DNA from 2 places in the Bacillus sp. AFS053548 genome. Region 2 is predicted to be linked to the other one. Evidence: predicted binding sites of a transcription regulator. Region 2 holds the regulator's gene; the other holds the start of a gene.
The links. The regulator NrdR, encoded in region 2, represses ribonucleotide reductase genes. The targets are predictions, from matches to a motif close to AACACNATATATNGTGTT.

Region 1: nrdI (class Ib ribonucleoside-diphosphate reductase assembly flavoprotein NrdI) is a predicted target of NrdR. The motif match lies at 7,073-7,090, and genes of this name have one in related genera.

The regions. Positions count from the first base shown of each region.
Region 1 covers NZ_NUHI01000026.1:386,421-395,645, forward strand. The annotation lists gene CN946_RS15330 (disulfide oxidoreductase) at 1-205, shown strand, start outside; gene CN946_RS15335 (DUF72 domain-containing protein) at 202-1,050, opposite strand; gene CN946_RS15340 (two-component system sensor histidine kinase NtrB) at 1,177-2,400, shown strand; gene CN946_RS15345 (quinone oxidoreductase family protein) at 2,446-3,414, opposite strand; gene nrdF (class 1b ribonucleoside-diphosphate reductase subunit beta) at 3,433-4,401, opposite strand; gene nrdE (class 1b ribonucleoside-diphosphate reductase subunit alpha) at 4,562-6,646, opposite strand; gene nrdI (class Ib ribonucleoside-diphosphate reductase assembly flavoprotein NrdI) at 6,633-6,992, opposite strand; gene CN946_RS15365 (hypothetical protein) at 7,351-7,545, opposite strand; gene CN946_RS15370 (spore germination protein GerW family protein) at 7,638-7,946, opposite strand; gene CN946_RS15375 (YkvS family protein) at 8,122-8,307, shown strand; gene CN946_RS23835 (DUF6254 family protein) at 8,520-8,630, opposite strand.
Region 2 covers NZ_NUHI01000083.1:15,494-24,718, forward strand. The annotation lists ribosomal protein L20 leader region at 1-84, opposite strand, end outside; gene ytxC (sporulation protein YtxC) at 217-1,050, opposite strand; gene dnaI (primosomal protein DnaI) at 1,162-2,097, opposite strand; gene CN946_RS21045 (replication initiation and membrane attachment family protein) at 2,112-3,542, opposite strand; gene nrdR (transcriptional regulator NrdR) at 3,579-4,049, opposite strand; gene speD (adenosylmethionine decarboxylase) at 4,374-4,760, opposite strand; gene CN946_RS21060 (glyceraldehyde-3-phosphate dehydrogenase) at 5,255-6,274, opposite strand; gene coaE (dephospho-CoA kinase) at 6,367-6,963, opposite strand; gene ytaF (sporulation membrane protein YtaF) at 7,040-7,723, opposite strand; gene mutM (DNA-formamidopyrimidine glycosylase) at 7,743-8,576, opposite strand; gene polA (DNA polymerase I) at 8,596-9,225, opposite strand, start outside.

The DNA of each region.
Region 1 (9,225 bases), on a different contig from region 2:
ATTAATAGGTATGTGCATTTCAATCTATCATATTTTAATTCAAAAAGTTCCTGCACTTAAGGAAACAGCAACACAGTGCGGTCCGGTCCCTTGTACTGGAGATTATTTAAATTGGTTTGGATTCATTACAATACCAATGCTGGCATTTGTTGCATTCCTACTTATTAATATTTGTTGCATAACTCTTTTACGAAAATCAAATTAAAATAATTCAAGCTGCTCGGTAGAAGATGGTCCAAATTCAATACCTAGCAGCTTCATTAATTGTTTAGCATTATCCGCTGCATCTCCACCAGAATTATTATTAAACAGTATACAAATTTCTTTTGTGTTTTTTGATAGCTGTTCAATTCTTTCTACCCAATCGTATAATTCTTCTTCATTATAACGGTATAAATAACGTACCTCACGCCAATTATCTTGTCCATTGTGATTCCATCCATATATATTTCGACCATGGAAACGGATTAAAGTTAAATTTGGATTCGTAGGATGTAATACAATTGGTATACTTCCATTACCTGCTTGTGGCTCATCACAAATTGAATGAATCCATCCTTCCTCTTCCATAAACTTCAACGTTTGCTCATAAAAATTAGGATAAAACCATGTCTGATTACGAAATTCTAAAATTGCAGGAAGACCTTTAAGTTTACTTTTCAAAGTTCTTAATAATTCAACATTTTCTTTTTTACAATTAAACCATGGTGGAAACTGAAACAATATCCCTTTTAATTTATCCGCTTCAATTAAAGGCTGGATTGATTCCAAAAATGGCGTCAACAGTAAAATTTGTTCCTCTTTAGAATAGTTTTGCCTTGAATGGCCAGTGATTCCGCCGTACGCTTTAACGATAAACGAAAAGTCAGCTGTAGTTTGATTTACCCATTTTTGATAGTTTGATTGTGGCATAATACTATAATAGGAAGAATCAATTTCAACAATTGGAAAATGCATACAATATTGTTTCAATTTTTTTGAAGAGTGAATCCGATCAGGGTATAAACTATCATGATCGCCCCACCCAGTAACTCCAATCTTTATTTCCATGCTTCTCTCCCGTTAGTTCTTTCATTACTAATTAATTATTTCTAATTTTCATTAAAATAAACGAATTAGTTTGATATAATGACTACAGTATAATCTTATTTTAGTAGAAATTGGAGTATAGTGTAAATGATTAACGAGACCGTACAAGAACTAAAAAATAAAATTACCGAGCTTGAAGAAAAAGTAAAATCGTATGAAACAATTTTAAATACAATAACTTCCGGATCTATATTTTCAAATGAAACTCGTGAATTATCAAATTCGAATCATTTAACTAGAAATACAAGTTTATGTAATACAAATAATGAAACACTTCCATTACATACTAAATTCTCTAACTTTTTATCTAATAGTCGGAGAACTTTGCAATCCATCTACGATGCTTTACCGCATCACATAGTATTTATCGATAAAGATGGGATCATTACGCTATATAACCAACAAGTTGCAATTGATTTTAAAATTACTAAATATGAATTAATTGGACGACATATTAGAAATTTATTAAAAATAGACGATAAAGACATTTGTTTACTACAAACACTTTATTCAGGTGAAGAATTTTACAATAAGGAAATTTTAAATATTAACTATGGCATTATCAATACCCGTATCATCCGTGATATAAATGGAGCAATTTCAAGAGTAATTGGTGTTTTTCATAATTTAAACGAGGCAAGGGATTCTGAAAAGCTAGCAATGTCAGGTAGAATTGCTGCAGGTATAGCACATGAAGTCCGCAATCCACTTACAACTGTTAGAGGTTATTTACAATTCTTGCAAGAAGAAGCTCCACCTCAATATAAGCAATTGTTTAATGATTTATTGATTCCAGAATTAGATAGAGCAAATGGAATCATTACTGACTTTTTATCTATTACAAAGAATGCGAACTATAAACCTGAACCAATTAATATTAATGATTTTTTATCGAATCATATAAAACAGCTATTATTTAGCGAGACCGTTTTAAATAATGTTAATATTGAATACTACCTATCTGAGGAATTAATCGGAGCACATATTTTCTTTGATAAAAACCAACTTGTACAAGTTATTTTAAATTTATTTCATAATGCATTAGATGCAAAAAAAGAAGGTCTGCTTACAATTATCATTTCAACTTATATTGATAAGGATTTTATTTATATTGCATTAAAAGATGATGGATCAGGAATTCCAGCTTCAGATTTACCATATATATTTGATCCGTTCTTCTCAACTAAAGATGACGGTACTGGACTAGGTCTACCTTTAACTAAAAAACTAATCCAAAATCATAACGGTACTATATGCGTGATGAGCGATCATAATGGAACTACTTTTACAATTACATTACCAATTAAATAGCTTTATAAAAAAAAGACCAAAACATAAAAGTTTTGGTCTAATTCATTAAACAGATAATATGATTTTTCCAGTTGATTTTCTACTTTCTAATAGATCATGAGCAAGCTTACCATCTTTTAAAGGAAACACTGTAGGTTGTTGTACGATTAATTGTTTAGTTGCTATCCAATTAAATAGCTCATTACTTCTACGTAGTCTCTCTTCTTTTGAAATAAGTACATTCCACAAGTCTCCACCAGTTAGTGTTTTTGAGGTATCCATTAACATTCTTGGATCAATATGAACCGGATCTCCTCCAGCCATTCCATAAAATACAACTGTACCGTGAACTTTTGTTGATTCAAAGCTATCCATGATTGTAGATCCTACTGATTCATAAACAACATCTACACCATTTTTTTCTTTTGTAAACTCTTTTATTTGTGAAACCCAATTATCAGTATATAAAAATACTTCTTTTGCACCGATTGATAAAGCTTTTTCTCTTTTTTCTTGTGATGAGGTTAATCCGATTACCTCTCCACCTTTTAAAAGAATCATTTGAGTCAATAATTGGCCAACACCACCTGCTACTGCATGAACAAGTGCAACATCACCTGATTTTATTTTATAACTATCATTCATTAAATAATGTGCAGTTAACCCTTGAAGCATAATAGACGCAGCAATTTCAAAATTAATTTCATCTGGAATTGGTACAATATGAGATTCCTTTGCAGCAACATACTCTGCATTCGAAAAAGGAACATCTGCAAACGCTACGCGATCTCCTACTTTATAGTCCGTTACATCAGAACCGACTTCTGTAATTATTCCAGAGCCTTCATACCCTAAAATATACGGAGGATCACCTGCTAAATGATAATTTCCTTTACGTCGATAAATATCTGCAAAATTAACACCTACAGCCTTCATTTCAACTAATACTTCATCGTTTGAAATTTTAGGTGTTGCAATTTCTTCGTATTTTAATACGTCTGATTGACCAAATTCTCTAAAAACTAGTGCTTTCATTTACATACTTCCTTACATTTAAAATTCAAAGACAAAATCCTCATCTGTTAATTTTTCCACTGTAACTGCTTTTACATACCCATTACCTTTAACAGAGAAGAAATCATGATTTTTTGTATCCGTTTTTAAACCATTTAAAACAATTGGATTAATATCTTCTTCATCAAAATAAGTATCAAAACCTAAGTTCATTAACGCTTTGTTTGCATTATATCGAATAAACTTATTAACTTCATCTACTAAACCAATTGAAGAATAAATTTCTTCTGTATATTGTAACTCAATTTCATATAATTGAACTAATAATGACATTGTTTCATTGTAAAGTCGAGTTTTTTGTTCATCAGTAAATTGATCATAAATTTGTTGAGCTAATAGTCCTACAAATACACCGTGAATACTTTCATCACGTAAAATTAGATTAATAATCTCACCACTAGCAGTCATTTTACCTTGACCTGCTAAGTATAACGGGAAGAAAAATCCACTATAAAATAAGTAACTTTCTAAAAATACACTTGCAACCATTGCCATGTATAACTCTTCATCCGAAACATCACGCTTTAATAGATTTAAATAATAAGAAGAAATTAATTCCGATTTTTTTGTTAAAATTGGATGCTCGTCCACCCATTTAAACAAATCTTCAATTTCATCTTCTGTAGCAAGAGTTGTAAAAATATGTGAATAGCTTTTTGCATGTACTTCTTCCATAGCACCCATAAATGCTAGTACACTTTTAGCTTGTAAATTTTTAAGATGAACTAAGATTAAAGGCATTCCTTCTCCGCCTTGCTTAGTATCTAATAATGTTAGACCACCCAAAACCTTTTTAAATGCTGATTGTTCCTCTTTTGATAATGTATTCCAAGTATTTTTATCAGATGAAACGACAATTTCTTCTTCAGTCCAAAACTGCGAAAGATTTTGCTTCCAAAACACTAAACTAAAATCATCTTCTTTTTTATTCCAGTTAACAGCTTTCATTCATATTTCCCCCTAATCATAAAGAAAGCTCGATGATATAGAACAATATGCATAAAGCATTCTATATTCGAGCTTTTCATTTTAGATCATTAAGTAATTTAATTTAGATTCAGGTTTAGACTATTGAACTCTTTATATACTAAAGTCCAATACTCCTATTTTATACTGAACAACTTATACATTCTTCTACACTCAATTTACGAGTACGTGTGTAATATAAACTCTTTAATCCTTTTTTATTAGCATAAATATAGTATCTAGCAAGCTCTCGTGTTGAGATATCACTGTTTACATATAAGATTGTACTAATACCTTGATCGACATGCTGCTGAATTTCAGCAATTAAGTCGATTAATTTAAATTGGTTAATATCATAAGCTGATTTATAATACCAGAAACTATTTTTTGATAAATATGGCATCGGATAATAAGTTGTTGAATTTGCGTAAGTTCTAGATTCAATAACATTTACAATCGGCATAACTGATGAAGTAGCATTTTGAATATAGCTAATCGATTGTGTAGGCGCGATTGCTAAACGATAACTGTTATATAAACCATACGCTTGTACTTGCTTACTTAATGTAACCCAGTCAAATTCATTTGGGATATAGATTCCATTAAATAATTCCTTTACCTTATCTGTTTTAGGTTCAAATGATTTTGAAGTATACTTTTCAAAATAAGTACCTTTAGCATATTCACTCTTTTCAAAATCCTTAAACGTTTTACCAGTTTCTTTAGCGATTAGCATACTTTTTTCAATAGAATGAAAGTTTACCATCATAAAGAATGTATTCGCAAAATCTTTTGCCTCAGCACTTTCATATGAAATTCCATTTTTCGCTAAAAATCCATGCAAATTCATTGCACCTAGACCAACTGAATGAAGTTCTTCATTTGCCTTTTTCACTGTAGGTGCATTCTCTATTTCCGTCATATCTGTTACAGCTGTTAATGCCTCAATTCCAACATGTACAGATTCTCTGATCGCTTTATTTTCCATTACGTTTACAATATTTAATGATCCTAAATTACAATTCACATCACGTTTGATCGAATCTTCTTCACCATAGTTATTGATGACTGATGTTTCTTGGAGTTGAAAAATTTCTGTACACAAATTAGACATTTTTATTTCGCCAATATCCTTTAATGCATGCTGCTGATTAGCATTACTTTTATACATTAAATATGGATAACCAGATTCTAACTGAATCGCAGCAATTTTTACTAAAAGATCTCGAGCATTTAAGTCTAGTCTTTTCTTTTTAATACGCTCATTATTTACTAACTCTTCATATCTTTCATCTATATCAAAATCATCTAAATGAATGCCATACTCTTTATACACTGTATATGGTGCGAATACATAGAATGGTTCATTTTTTTCTGCTAGTTCAAAGAATTTATTTGGAACAATTAAACCGATTGATAGTGACTGAATTCTACTCTTCTCATCGGCATTGATTTTTTTTGTATCAAGAAATTCAACTACGTCCCAGTGGAAAATATTTAAATAGGTTGCACCAGCACCTTTACGTTGTCCAAGCTGGTTAGCATATGAAAATGAATCTTCTAATAGCTTCATAACAGGAACAACACCACTTGCAGCGTTATCAATTTCTTTAATTTGCTCTCCACGTGCTCTAAGTTTTGATAGATTTAGTGCAACACCACCGCCGATTTTTGACAACTGCATTGCTGTATTAATTTGAAATCCGATTGAATTTAAACTATCGTCCATTTCTAGTAAGAAACATGACACCAATTCGCCTCTTCTACTTCTTCCAGCATTTAAGAAAGTTGGAGTAGCTGGCTGATAGTTTTGTTGAATCATCATTTTTGCTAATTTCAATGCTTTTTCAATATTGCCTCTTCCTAAATATAGTGCAACGATCGCAATTCGATCTTCATATCCTTCTAAATAATGCTTTCCATCATTTGTTTTTAATGCGTAATCTTTAAAGAATTTTGATGCAGCCATATATGATTGAAAAGTGAATCCAGCATTGTATACTAACTCATATAATTTTTCTATTTCATCAAAGGAGTAATCTATCTCAACATTATAATAGTAGTTTTCTTGTATCATATAGTTTAAGCGTTCTTTTAAGGAAGAAAACTGAATCTTTTTATCTTCAACTTCTTTTAAGAAACAAAGAAGCGCTTCTTTATCTTTTGCGAGATCAAAAAAACCATCTTTTTTAATCGTCAATTCATTATTCAGCTCAATATGTCTCAAGCTTTTCCACTCCCTCAATAAAATATTGTACATCTCGACTTGTCCCTGACAGTTCAAACTTTGATAACACTGGAACTTGATAGTCTGATGCTATTTTATCTGCACTTGCTGCAAAAGAATCTCCCCAGTTTTTATTACCACTTGCACTAACTGCTTTTAAATACTCCGAATTACTCTCCAAAAAAGTACTTACGTTTTCAGGTACGTTACCAAATCCTGTAGTATAGGTTACGAGAATATACGGTACTTCAATTTTTAGTCCATCTTTTATTTGGATTGACGGCATTCTAACTTTATTGACAAATCGCTTAACATTGCCAGTCATTGAACTGTAAACTATCACCATATTATCACCCTCGTTAATATGTAAGAATATTGAAAATACTTATATTATATACCTACATATTGTATTACCTTTTTAGAACAAACACAACATATAGATACTAAATTTAGAAAATAAACATTTCGACAATATGTCTCGAAATAAAACAATATATGAAATTTAACAAATTATGGAGAAGAGTGCAATAAAGTGTAAAACGATTTTTTTGTCAAATGAGGTCATAACATTTTCACAAAATAAGTACTCATTAACACCTTGCGAAATAAGAAAAAAAGCTAAAAAAACTTTTTTTTTTCGCAAACTTTTAATGAGTACTCGATTAAAATAATATTATTTTTGCTTTAGATTTTAACAAAAACTGTTAACTTCTAGCTTCTTCCAAGTATGTATAAATTACATGGCCTCCATGCTGAGCAATCCCACGAAAGTGCTTAAAGTCCTCCCGATGAACAATTATTTGTCTAAATGCTAAAAAATCATCTTTTGTAACACTAATTTCTGAAATCTCACCTTTAACTAGCTGATCAATCAAATTGATAAATTCATTTTGTTCCATATAATCACCCTTTATTATTTTGATCGATTTTTTGATCGCTACAAGAAATAAACTTCAAACCTAACATTAACAAAGAATGTTCTTAATGGAAACTAAATAGTTACATCAAGAATTTTTTCTGTAACAGCTAAATTCATATTTTTATTATTTACTAAAATTACTTCACTTTTTCCATCTTTTAAAACTAAGAATGCTTTAGGAATTACTTCTACTCCTGTTCCAATACTCGCAAACTCGTATGATGAATGAGCTTCGCCTAGCGCTAAAATCATCTCAAAAAATGGTACTAAAATAATGTTTTCAAAAAATAAAATTGGATCACCTATAAGAGTATTACTACTAACCAAATTTTTAATTTCATTAGAAATTTCTACTTCAAACTCTTCAAACCATTCTTTCAACAAACTAACCTCCTGAAAGTGCTACAACCATTTTTGCCTTTCAAAAGGTTTTTAAACATAATTTTTTATGAAAAAAGACAAAATTGTAAAAAAATTTCAATTTTCTCTTTACCTTTAAACCGTTTTCATGCATTATAGAAGGTGTCAAATCAAAACTTTGTTAGGAGATATGCTCATGAAAATTGCAGAAGCAGGAAATATCATTGAGTTTAAACAGGGATTGAAAGGTAGAGTACAAAAAGTAAATAAAAATTCTGTCATTGTTGACATATCCATAATGGAAAACTTCAGAGATTTAGAAATGGAAGCGCTAACAGTCGTAAATCATAAAAATTATAAAATACTAAAAACAGCAGAATAGTTTTAAAATAGTAGATTCTGCTTATATTCATATTTTAAAAGGTTCGAACTACATAGATTTCGATTCTATTAAAATTTTATTAGAATTCTTTACCAAATCAGTCTCAGGTCCCGTGTATATCACGGGACTTTTTTTTATGATTACAAATGAAAATGATAAGTGATCTTCACGAAAAAAATCTAGTACCAATCACTCTTTAGTAAAGGAGATGGCTATTTTGTTTCTTTGTCCAATTCTTTAAACGATTTTACTTTATCATGTGGCTGATGGTTCGACTTTCTTTCATTCCAAAATCGTTCCTTTTCTTTTTTTGATTTTGTCATTTTCATACCTCCTAAAATTAATGAGTTTCTTGCCATCTTATCATTTCACAAAAAATGAAAATCTATGTTAATTATTTTTAGAAGATTTGAACAAGAAAATCGTATAGGACTTTTAGATCTTTTTCTTGTATTTTAAAGCGAGCATACCAGAGTTGAAATTAACATTTTTCTTTCTTAGAGAAAAAACACCATAAAAAGTTTGGAAATTCCGTTTATATTCTTTTATCATTTTACCACTATATATAGAAAGGAAGACTTTACCGCACCAAACTAGAATTTTTTCTACTTTTTCTTCAAGTGGCACCCTTAAATGCATAACGACCTAAAATAGTTCTTCAATATCAATGGATCGTACAAAAGAAAAAAGACTACCTCTTCGCCTAGCAATCATCGAGGGAGGTAAAAACACGTCTAAAACCTAAATTAATGACCGCATTTGCTTCAATAGCTCCTTTACCACCCTTAACATTAAAACGTCTAGTGGTACACTTATTTCGACTTTATTAATGCTAATATTTATTCCAGTTGTTAATGAACTGTTCTTTACTTAAAAACAAAGAAGCATGACAATCCTTAAGTTAGGGTTGACTGAAAA
Region 2 (9,225 bases):
GTATCAAAGTAATTAATGATTCTGTTACCTGATAACAGCGTGTAGCGTCATCCAGGTGAGAAGCGGGTGCTTCTTCTTCAACAAATAAGTATTCTTTTCTTTCGTTACTATAACATAGCGACATGATGTTGTCAATATTCGTATGCTTTGTTCGCAACGAAATTTATTATATCAAAGAAACTTATTTATGACAATGCTTTTTTAAATTATAAATTTTCATTTCAATTTTTCCTGTGAAAACTCTTGTAATGTATGTATTAGGACTCGTTCTTGAAAGATATTTTGAAGTGTAATGATTAATGAATTATCGACTGATGAAGTGTATAAATGAATTCTTTTAGGCGCAATTGCCGTTAAGGGCAAAATTAATTCGTTATCAATATACTCTCTATTTTCCACTTGTTTGCCATATTCTTTTAATACATCTTTAGTAAGAGGTAAAAAGAGATGATCATATACGCTAAACTTCCCGTCAAAAACGATATGCACATGAGGAATTAGCGCATCCGTTTTAAGTACCTGCTGTCTTAGACTCTCAATAAGATTTTGGTATTCGTTTTCTAATTTGTACTCATCTATTGCAATTTCACAAACATAGGCTAACTGCTTATAATATTCCTTTAAACGAAATGTAATAAATGAATCGAAGCTAAAATTTACTCCATCTTTTAAATACTCAGAAAGTGCATATGAAACTAAATTTTTACTTCTACGAATTTTTTTCTGGTTTGGTATGCTTCTTCTAGTTCCTCTTAATAATGATTGTGCAATAGGTATGATTTGACTTTGCTCGTCTTCCTCATAGAAAAAAGATGTATGTAAAATGGATTGAATCCACTTATCTTCTTTTTGAAGTAAAATAAATTGTACTAGTGTCGGAACTAAAATACTTTTTATTAAATCTTCAGTGTTTTGAGGAAATGTGATTAAAATTGTATTGATTTTGTGTCTTCTTAAAATGTATGGTCTCGATTGCTTTTTTAAGCGTTTTTGTAATCGTTCGTAGACATAAGCTGCGTCAATGGGTTCATTGAAAAAAATTTCAATCACCCTGTTCCCCCCTTTCTAGCACCACCTAGTCCTATATATATTAAAGAAATAATTAAAAAATGACGCAAAATCACTTAGTAATTTGTGATTTTACGCCATTTTTTGATTTTTTTATGAATGTCTTAAATTTGAACCAGAAATTTTAACTGGTTTAGCTAAAAACTTAACACGATCTACAATACGTGCTGCTTTAACTCTTTCTTCTTCTCCACGTTGAGAATATGTTAAGTGATGCTCTAATTGATTTAAATCAGCATTAGATGTAAAGAAGGTAGGCAATTTTTCTAGCATGCGATATTGAAGAATTGTACCTAATATTTCATCTCTTGCCCAACTAGACATTTGCTCTGCACCAATATCATCTAACATTAGAACTTCCACTTTTTTTACAGCCTCAATTTTTTCCTCTAATGTGCCATCACTAATAGAGCTTTTTAGTTCGCGTAAAAATTCTGGTAAATAAACGAGCATTGAAGTTATTTCTTCCTCTGCTAGTTCATTTGCTATAGCCCCAAGAATAAACGTTTTTCCAACCCCAAATGGACCATGTAAATATAAACCTTGAGCCATTTTTCCTTTTTCATAGTTCATAATAAACTGTCTAGCAGCAGAAATTGCTTCAAAACGGCCAGGGTCTTCTAAAGACAAGTTTGACATAGAAGCTTGAAGAATATCCTTTGGTAAGTACATGCATTTTATCAATGATTCATGTTTTTTGCGTTTATCATTTTTCACACCATTTGGACAACGATCATATTGTACATCAATGCGTTTTCCTTGAATAATCAAATGAGGATGATAACCATGCACCATATTTTTACACTCATTAAAAGATGGGCAATCTTCACAATTGACACTTTGTCCAATATACTCATATAGCTTAACTAGGCTACTATCAATCATTTGATCCGTAATTTCATTTTTATGCTCATTTAAAAATGAAATTATTTTTGGGTGACTACGGACTTCTTGTCGCATTTTTTGAAATGTGTCCTGGAATTGTTTATTTTTCATTAATGCACTAAATGCGTTTTGAATAGGTTCCATCAGCGTCCTCCCATTTAACGTTTCTTTTTATTTTTAAACATTTCTAGTTCTTTTTCTAATCGTTTTCGCTCTTCATCTATCGAAGAATCATTTTGGTTATTGATTGTTGCCGTTGCAGTCTGTGAATCATTCGACTCACTCGATTGGAGCCAGTCAGGTACAATCTCAGTTCGAATTGTCTTATTTCGTCTATTACTTGAGCGAGTTTTTGCAGCAGTTGCACTCTGTTTAGTTTCTTCAAACTCTTTACGGGCAAGATCCATAGCCTGTTTAACTGTTGTTACACCTTTTCTCGCCCAATGACTTGCTATCTTAATTACGTAATTTCTAGAAAGCTTTTTATCTAAACGGATCATTACATAGTCAATTAACACATTTGCGACTCCAGGTAGAAGCTTTTGATCAATCATAATCTCTTCGATAATTTTCAAATCTGCTTCACTTGGTTCAGCTCCACCAGATATCTCCTTAAGGTACCTGCGAGGAGATATCGTTTCGAAGCAATGAATTAATTTTTCTTCTTGAGTTGATGGCTGCTCATTGATCATTAGTCTATGCTGAATGGGTTGAACTTTTTCTACAATTGTAGGCAGAGCTTCATGATGTTGGAATTGATACCAGTCTCTTGCTTCAAGTCGAAGCGTCTCAATATTGATTTTATTGTCTTCATTTAATGAGCGCATAACAATTGTTTTCATTTGAATTGGATTTATTCCATATAAAAATGCAAGTTTTAAAATTGTTTCTTTTACTTCTGTAGTAAATGCTCTTTTTGGAACAAATGAATCTGAAATTCCATCTAAAAATAAAGCATAGTCAAACTCTTCCATTTTGACAGATATTTTAATTGGCTGATTGTCTTGTAAAATTCTATGATCATGTGACGTAGAAAGATCGTTACTTTGCTGAATTTCATTTAATTGCTCAACAGTAATTGCTTGGAATACCGAATCAAATGAACGTGAAATCTCACGAAACCCTTCTTTCGAAAATGCCTGTCTACTAAAAAAGGTTTTAGTTCGTTGATATTGTGTTTTTCCAATTGTTTTAAACAGAAAAATATTTAGGATAGGGTCTTCGAAAAAAGAATGAGGATCTAGCGGAGATTGAAGCTCATATAGAAGCTTTTTTGTACTATTTTCAAATCCTTCATAAACTTTAAGTAAGCCGATTCCTTCAAGGATTAATCTTTGTTCATAAATTGATTTTAAATTACTTTTCATTCCAAGCATTAAAGAATGATGTGTTAACGTATTAGGATTAAGGTCCGTTTGTTCACATTCACTCCAAAGCGTCATATATAAACTTAAAGCTTGACTACCAATTATTGGTTGATACAACATCGTCAATACTTGCCTATGAAAATTATGTAAATACCCAGCTGCCATTACAGTATAAGGATCCGCAGGTAGAACATCCATCCAATGTTGCTTATCAATAGACATTCAAACATTCCTTTCTTGAATCAAAAGAGCGAAGTATTATTCGTCTTTACCTCGCTCTTTGTTAATTAAATCTTTTAATTCATCAATGAATACATTAATATCTTTAAATTGACGATAAACTGATGCAAATCGTACGTATGCAACTTCATCAACTTTAGATAAATGCTCCATGACCATTTCACCTAGAACTTCACTTGGAACTTCTGAAGTGCCACTATTTTTTAATTCCTTTTCAATGCTATGAATAATATCTTCTAGCTGAGATAAAGAGACAGGGCGTTTTTCACACGCTTTGATTAGTCCTCTTAACATCTTATCTTTACTAAATTCTTCACGAGCTCCCTCTTTTTTTACAACTAAAATAGGATTATCTTCAACTCGCTCAAAAGTTGTAAAACGATGCTGACATTCTTCACATTCACGTCTTCTTCTAATTGAACGACCTTCATCTACTGGTCTACTATCAAGTACTCTTGTCCCATTAAAGTTACACGTTGGACATCTCATCGTTATAGTTCAACTCCAAACACTTAATTGTTTAAACGTATTATTATAACTCTATACTATAACAAATTCAAAATAAACTAAAGTTTATTTCTTAAATGTCACAAAGCCTATTTTCGTCTTAATCAACGAAATTTCATTATTTTATGTTAATGGAAATATTTTTCACTATGTAAAGCTAGTTCATTCTCAAAATAGAGTATTGGAAACTAGAATGTTTAAATCATCTGTTTCCGCTCCATATGTAACCTAAATGAGGCATTATGCTATACTCTTTATATCAAAAAACAAAAAAGAGAGATGAAAAATCACCTCTCTCAATTCTTTTTAGTTACCATTTACAACTTTTACATTATCTACTTGAATGGGACCCATTCCTCTTGGTAACTCAACGTTTTCGCGAGTATCAGCTTCTAAAGCTTCAGCGATAAAGTTTGCAGCTACATTCGGATCAATTCTATCACCGCAAGTGTAAACATCGATACTTGCATAACCATGCTCAGGAAAACTGTGAATAGTTAAATGTGATTCTGAAATGATTACGACACCACTAACGCCATGAGGAGCGAACTTGTGAAAAGCAACTTCACGAACTTCTGCACCAGAGCGTAACGCAGCATCAACAAAAGTTTCCTCAATAAATTTCATATCATTTAATTTTTCTGTATTACAACCCCATAATTCTGAAATGACGTGACGACCCATAGTATCCATATTCATTTCCCCCTTAAAATAATTTGTCATGACTTCTATTGCGAAAGTATGATCAACTACCACGGGGGAAAGTTAGTCCAAAGAGGTCCTAACCCTTTAAGTAATTAGTTATACTTTTAGAAGTTCACGAAAGTTAGTATACTTTTTTTAAATTTGAATTGCAAGATAAATTTTATTTTTTTGTTATTTACTAAATTAATTGTGAAGAAATTGCGTCAGGCAGATTTAAAAACGCGGGAATGACAAGAAAAGCAAGTTAAATAGAAGCCATGCCTTTTAAGAGGATTTTTAACTTTTTCTGGTCTTAAAAATTTTTTCTAATCCTAGTTCAACGTTCTTCTTTCATAGATATTAAGTCATACTTCACCCTTTTATGTAGTCATAAATTCACATTATTACTCAATATGTCATACAACTTCAAAAAGACTAACCAGATAAACTAGTTAGCCTTTTGTATTCGTTTACAATTTTTTATAAGTACAATATTTTAATGATTAAACAGTTTCAAGCTTTTTTATTTTAGATGCAACGATTGACACTAAGTCAACTACGCGTCTTGAGTAGCCCCACTCATTATCATACCAAGTTAATACTTTAACTTTTGTACCATCGATTACCATTGTAGAAAGAGCATCGATAATTGCAGAGTGTGTATTTGTATTAAAATCAATTGATACTAATGGTTCGTTACAATATTCGATAATTCCGTGCATTGAACCTTTAGAAGCTGTTTCAAATACTTCATTAATTTCTTCAACAGTTACTTCTCTCTTTAAGTCAACAACTAAGTCAACAAGTGATACGTTTGGAGTAGGAACACGTAAAGCCATACCATGTAACTTACCATTTAAATGTGGAAGTACTTTAGATAATGCTTTTGCTGCACCTGTAGTTGTTGGAATAATTGATTGACTGCAAGCACGTGCACGACGTAAATCTTTATGTGGATTATCAATATTTTTTTGATCATTTGTAAATGAATGAACAGTTGTCATTAATCCATTAACAATACCAAATTGCTCATCTAATACTTTTACAACTGGCGCTAAACAGTTAGTTGTACAAGATGCGTTTGAAATAATATGATGATTTTCTAGGTCTAATTTATCATCATTTACGCCAATTACTACTGTGATATCTTCATTTTTACCAGGTGCTGTTAAAATTACTTTTTGAGCTCCTGCAGTAATGTGCATTTTTGCTTTTTCAGCATCATTAAATTTTCCAGTTGCTTCAATTACTATATCAACATTTAGCTCGTTCCATGGAAGTAACTCAGGATTTCTTTCACTAATTAATTCCACACGCTTACCATCAACGATTAAATGATCTGCATTTGCAATTACTTCACCATCAAACTTGCCATGAACTGTATCATATTTAATTAAGTGCGCTAAAGTTTCAGAAGGATAACTTGCATTAATTGCAACGATATTATAATCTCCATTTTTAATTGCTTGACGGAAAACCATGCGTCCAATTCGACCAAATCCATTTATTGCTACATTTACCATAAGTAAACCCCCAATTAAGTTATACTGTTTATTATATCCCTGCAATTAGTATAACACATAACTCGGATTTTGGTTAAACTATTTACATTATTTTATGAAATAATTTTATTTAATAGGTCTTTAACTTGTCTTTTTGTATCCTCAAAGTCACCATTGTTATTTATTACATAGTCAGCTCGTGCCGCTTTTTCTTTAACCGGTATTTGGGATGCAATACGTAAAAGTGCATCCTCTTTCGATAAACCATTACGAATCATCAAACGCTTTAGTTGATTTTCTTCCGACACTGACACTACAATTACTTTTTCCACCAATTCAATTGAGTTACCCTCATATAAAAGGGGAATATCTAAAATAACAAGTGGTTCACCTTGTTTTATGTATCGATCAGCTTGTTCTTTCATTTCACGTCTGACTTCCGGATGTACTATTTCATTGAGTTGTAAGCGCTTTTCTTTACTATTAAAAATAATACTTCCGAGAAATGGTCGATTAATTTCACCAGAATCTAAAAGAATCTCACTTCCGAAAGCCTCAACAATTTTTTTATATGCAGGTTGTCCAATTTCAACCACTTCTTTTGCAATTACGTCTGCATCAACAATTGGAACATTTAATTCCTTTAAGAATTTGGAAACTGTACTTTTTCCACTTGCAATGCTACCAGTTAGTCCAAAAATTTTACCCATCTTTTATTCTCCTAACACTAGATAAAGAGGACCAAATGGAATAAACCCATTCGGATACACTCTTTCATAATTTTTATTACATCTTCATTAATCCAATTAATATTAAAAAAACACCTGGTAAAAAAGTTAACTTTTGAAGCCACAATGTTTTCGATAACACATTTCCTAATTTCATACCAAATAATAAGAATAAAGCACTTGCAGTAGATGTTACGATTGCCGTTAATAGTGGAGAAAATCCAAGTAATGATGCACCTATACCAGCCCCAAAGGCATCAAGAGAAAGTGCAAACCCAAGTAACATCGCTTCCAATCCATTAATACTACCTGAACGATCTATGTCTGCAGTTGTAGGCTTCTTTAAAATTTTTACGACTACACCTAGAATTTCAAATTCCCAGTCAATCCCTTTATCTTCAATCTCATTCTTTTCTTCTATATTTGATCCTTTATTTGATCGGTAAAATTGAAAAAGTACCCATAAACCTATACATACAAGTACAAATCCTCCGATTCTTTTTGCTATTATTGGTGAAAAAAAGTCTGTAATTGCATGCCCAATCCCCATGGATGTCATTAAGATGATCCCTGAACAAGATGCAATTGTAATGATTGATTTTAAAGGAATTTTTACTTTTCGAAGTCCATAAGTAAAACCAACACTGCAACTATCTAAGCTTAGTGCGCATGCTAGTAGTATTAATGATAGCATATTTACCATAAAAATAGGCTCCTCTCTTTCGTACTCTTGATATAGTATGAAAGAAAGGAACCTTATGTTAATTTTTTTTAGGCTGACAGACCGGGCAAAAAGAAGTACCTCTGCCGCCAACTTTTATTTTTTCTATTGGTTGGCCGCAATTATGACACTCTAAACCCTTTCTGCCATATACTTTAATGATATCTTGAAAAGTTCCTATTTGACCTTGTGAATTTACATAAGATCGAATTGTGCTTCCACCTAAATCCACAGCCTCTTGTAAAGTTGCTGTAATGGATTCTGCAAGTATTTTTATTTGTTTAGGCTTTAATGATGATGCAGGTGTTTCCGGATGAATCTTAGCCCTAAACAAAACCTCATCAACATAAATATTGCCTAAACCGACTACTAATTCCTGATCTAATAAAACGACTTTAATTTTTCGGTTTGTATTTTCGAGCTTTTTTCTTAAATAATCAGCAGTAAATTCATCGGAAAATGGCTCTGGACCTAATTTAGCAAGTGGTGGTCCCTCATTCTCTTCACCTTTATTAAATAAATGCATTGTGCCAAATTTACGAACATCTTGATACCGAAGTTCTGTTCCATCTTCAAATAGGAATCGAACATGAGTATGAGGTGCGACAGGTTCTTCCGCTGGGAACACTCGAAATTTCCCTTCCATTCTTAAATGCGAAACAAGTGTAAAATCACTTAATTGAAATAGTAGAAACTTACCTCGACGATTTATATTTTCTACTGTTTGACCTTTTAGTAAAATCTGAAACTCATCTACTTCATTAGGTTTCTTTATTATTTTTCCCCATGAAACGATTACTGTTGAGATTGTTTTCCCAACTATTAGATCCAGTAAAGTTCGTCTGACCGTTTCAACTTCTGGTAATTCAGGCATACAAAGTCATCCTATCTATTTATTTTGCTTCAAACCAAGAATCTCCAAAATTATAATCAACCTTTAATGGCACTACTAGCTCGACAGCATGTTCCATTACTTCTGGTACGATTTTTTCTAAAATTGCTAATTCTTCTTTCGGAGCCTCTAATATTAATTCATCATGTACTTGTAAAATTAATTTTGCCTGAAGTTTTTCTGCTTTAAGACGCTCATCTAATAAAATCATAGCCTTTTTAATGATATCTGCAGCACTACCTTGGATTGGGGTATTCATCGCTGTTCTTTCAGCAAATCCACGAACATTAAAGTTTGAGCTTGAAATTTCAGGAATATAACGACGTCTATTTAAGATTGTACTTACAAAGCCATCTAGTTTAGCCTTTTGAACAATATCTGACATATAATCTTTTACTTTTGGAAAACTAGCAAAGTACTTTTCAATAAATATAGACGCTTCTTTTCTTGTAATACCTAATCCTTGTGATAATCCATAATCACTAATTCCATATACAATCCCAAAGTTAACAGCTTTTGCTTGTCTTCTCATATTACTTGTTACCTCATCAGCACTAACATGGAAAACATCCATAGCGGTCTTTGTATGAACATCAAAGTCATTTTTAAATGCATCCATTAAATTATCGTC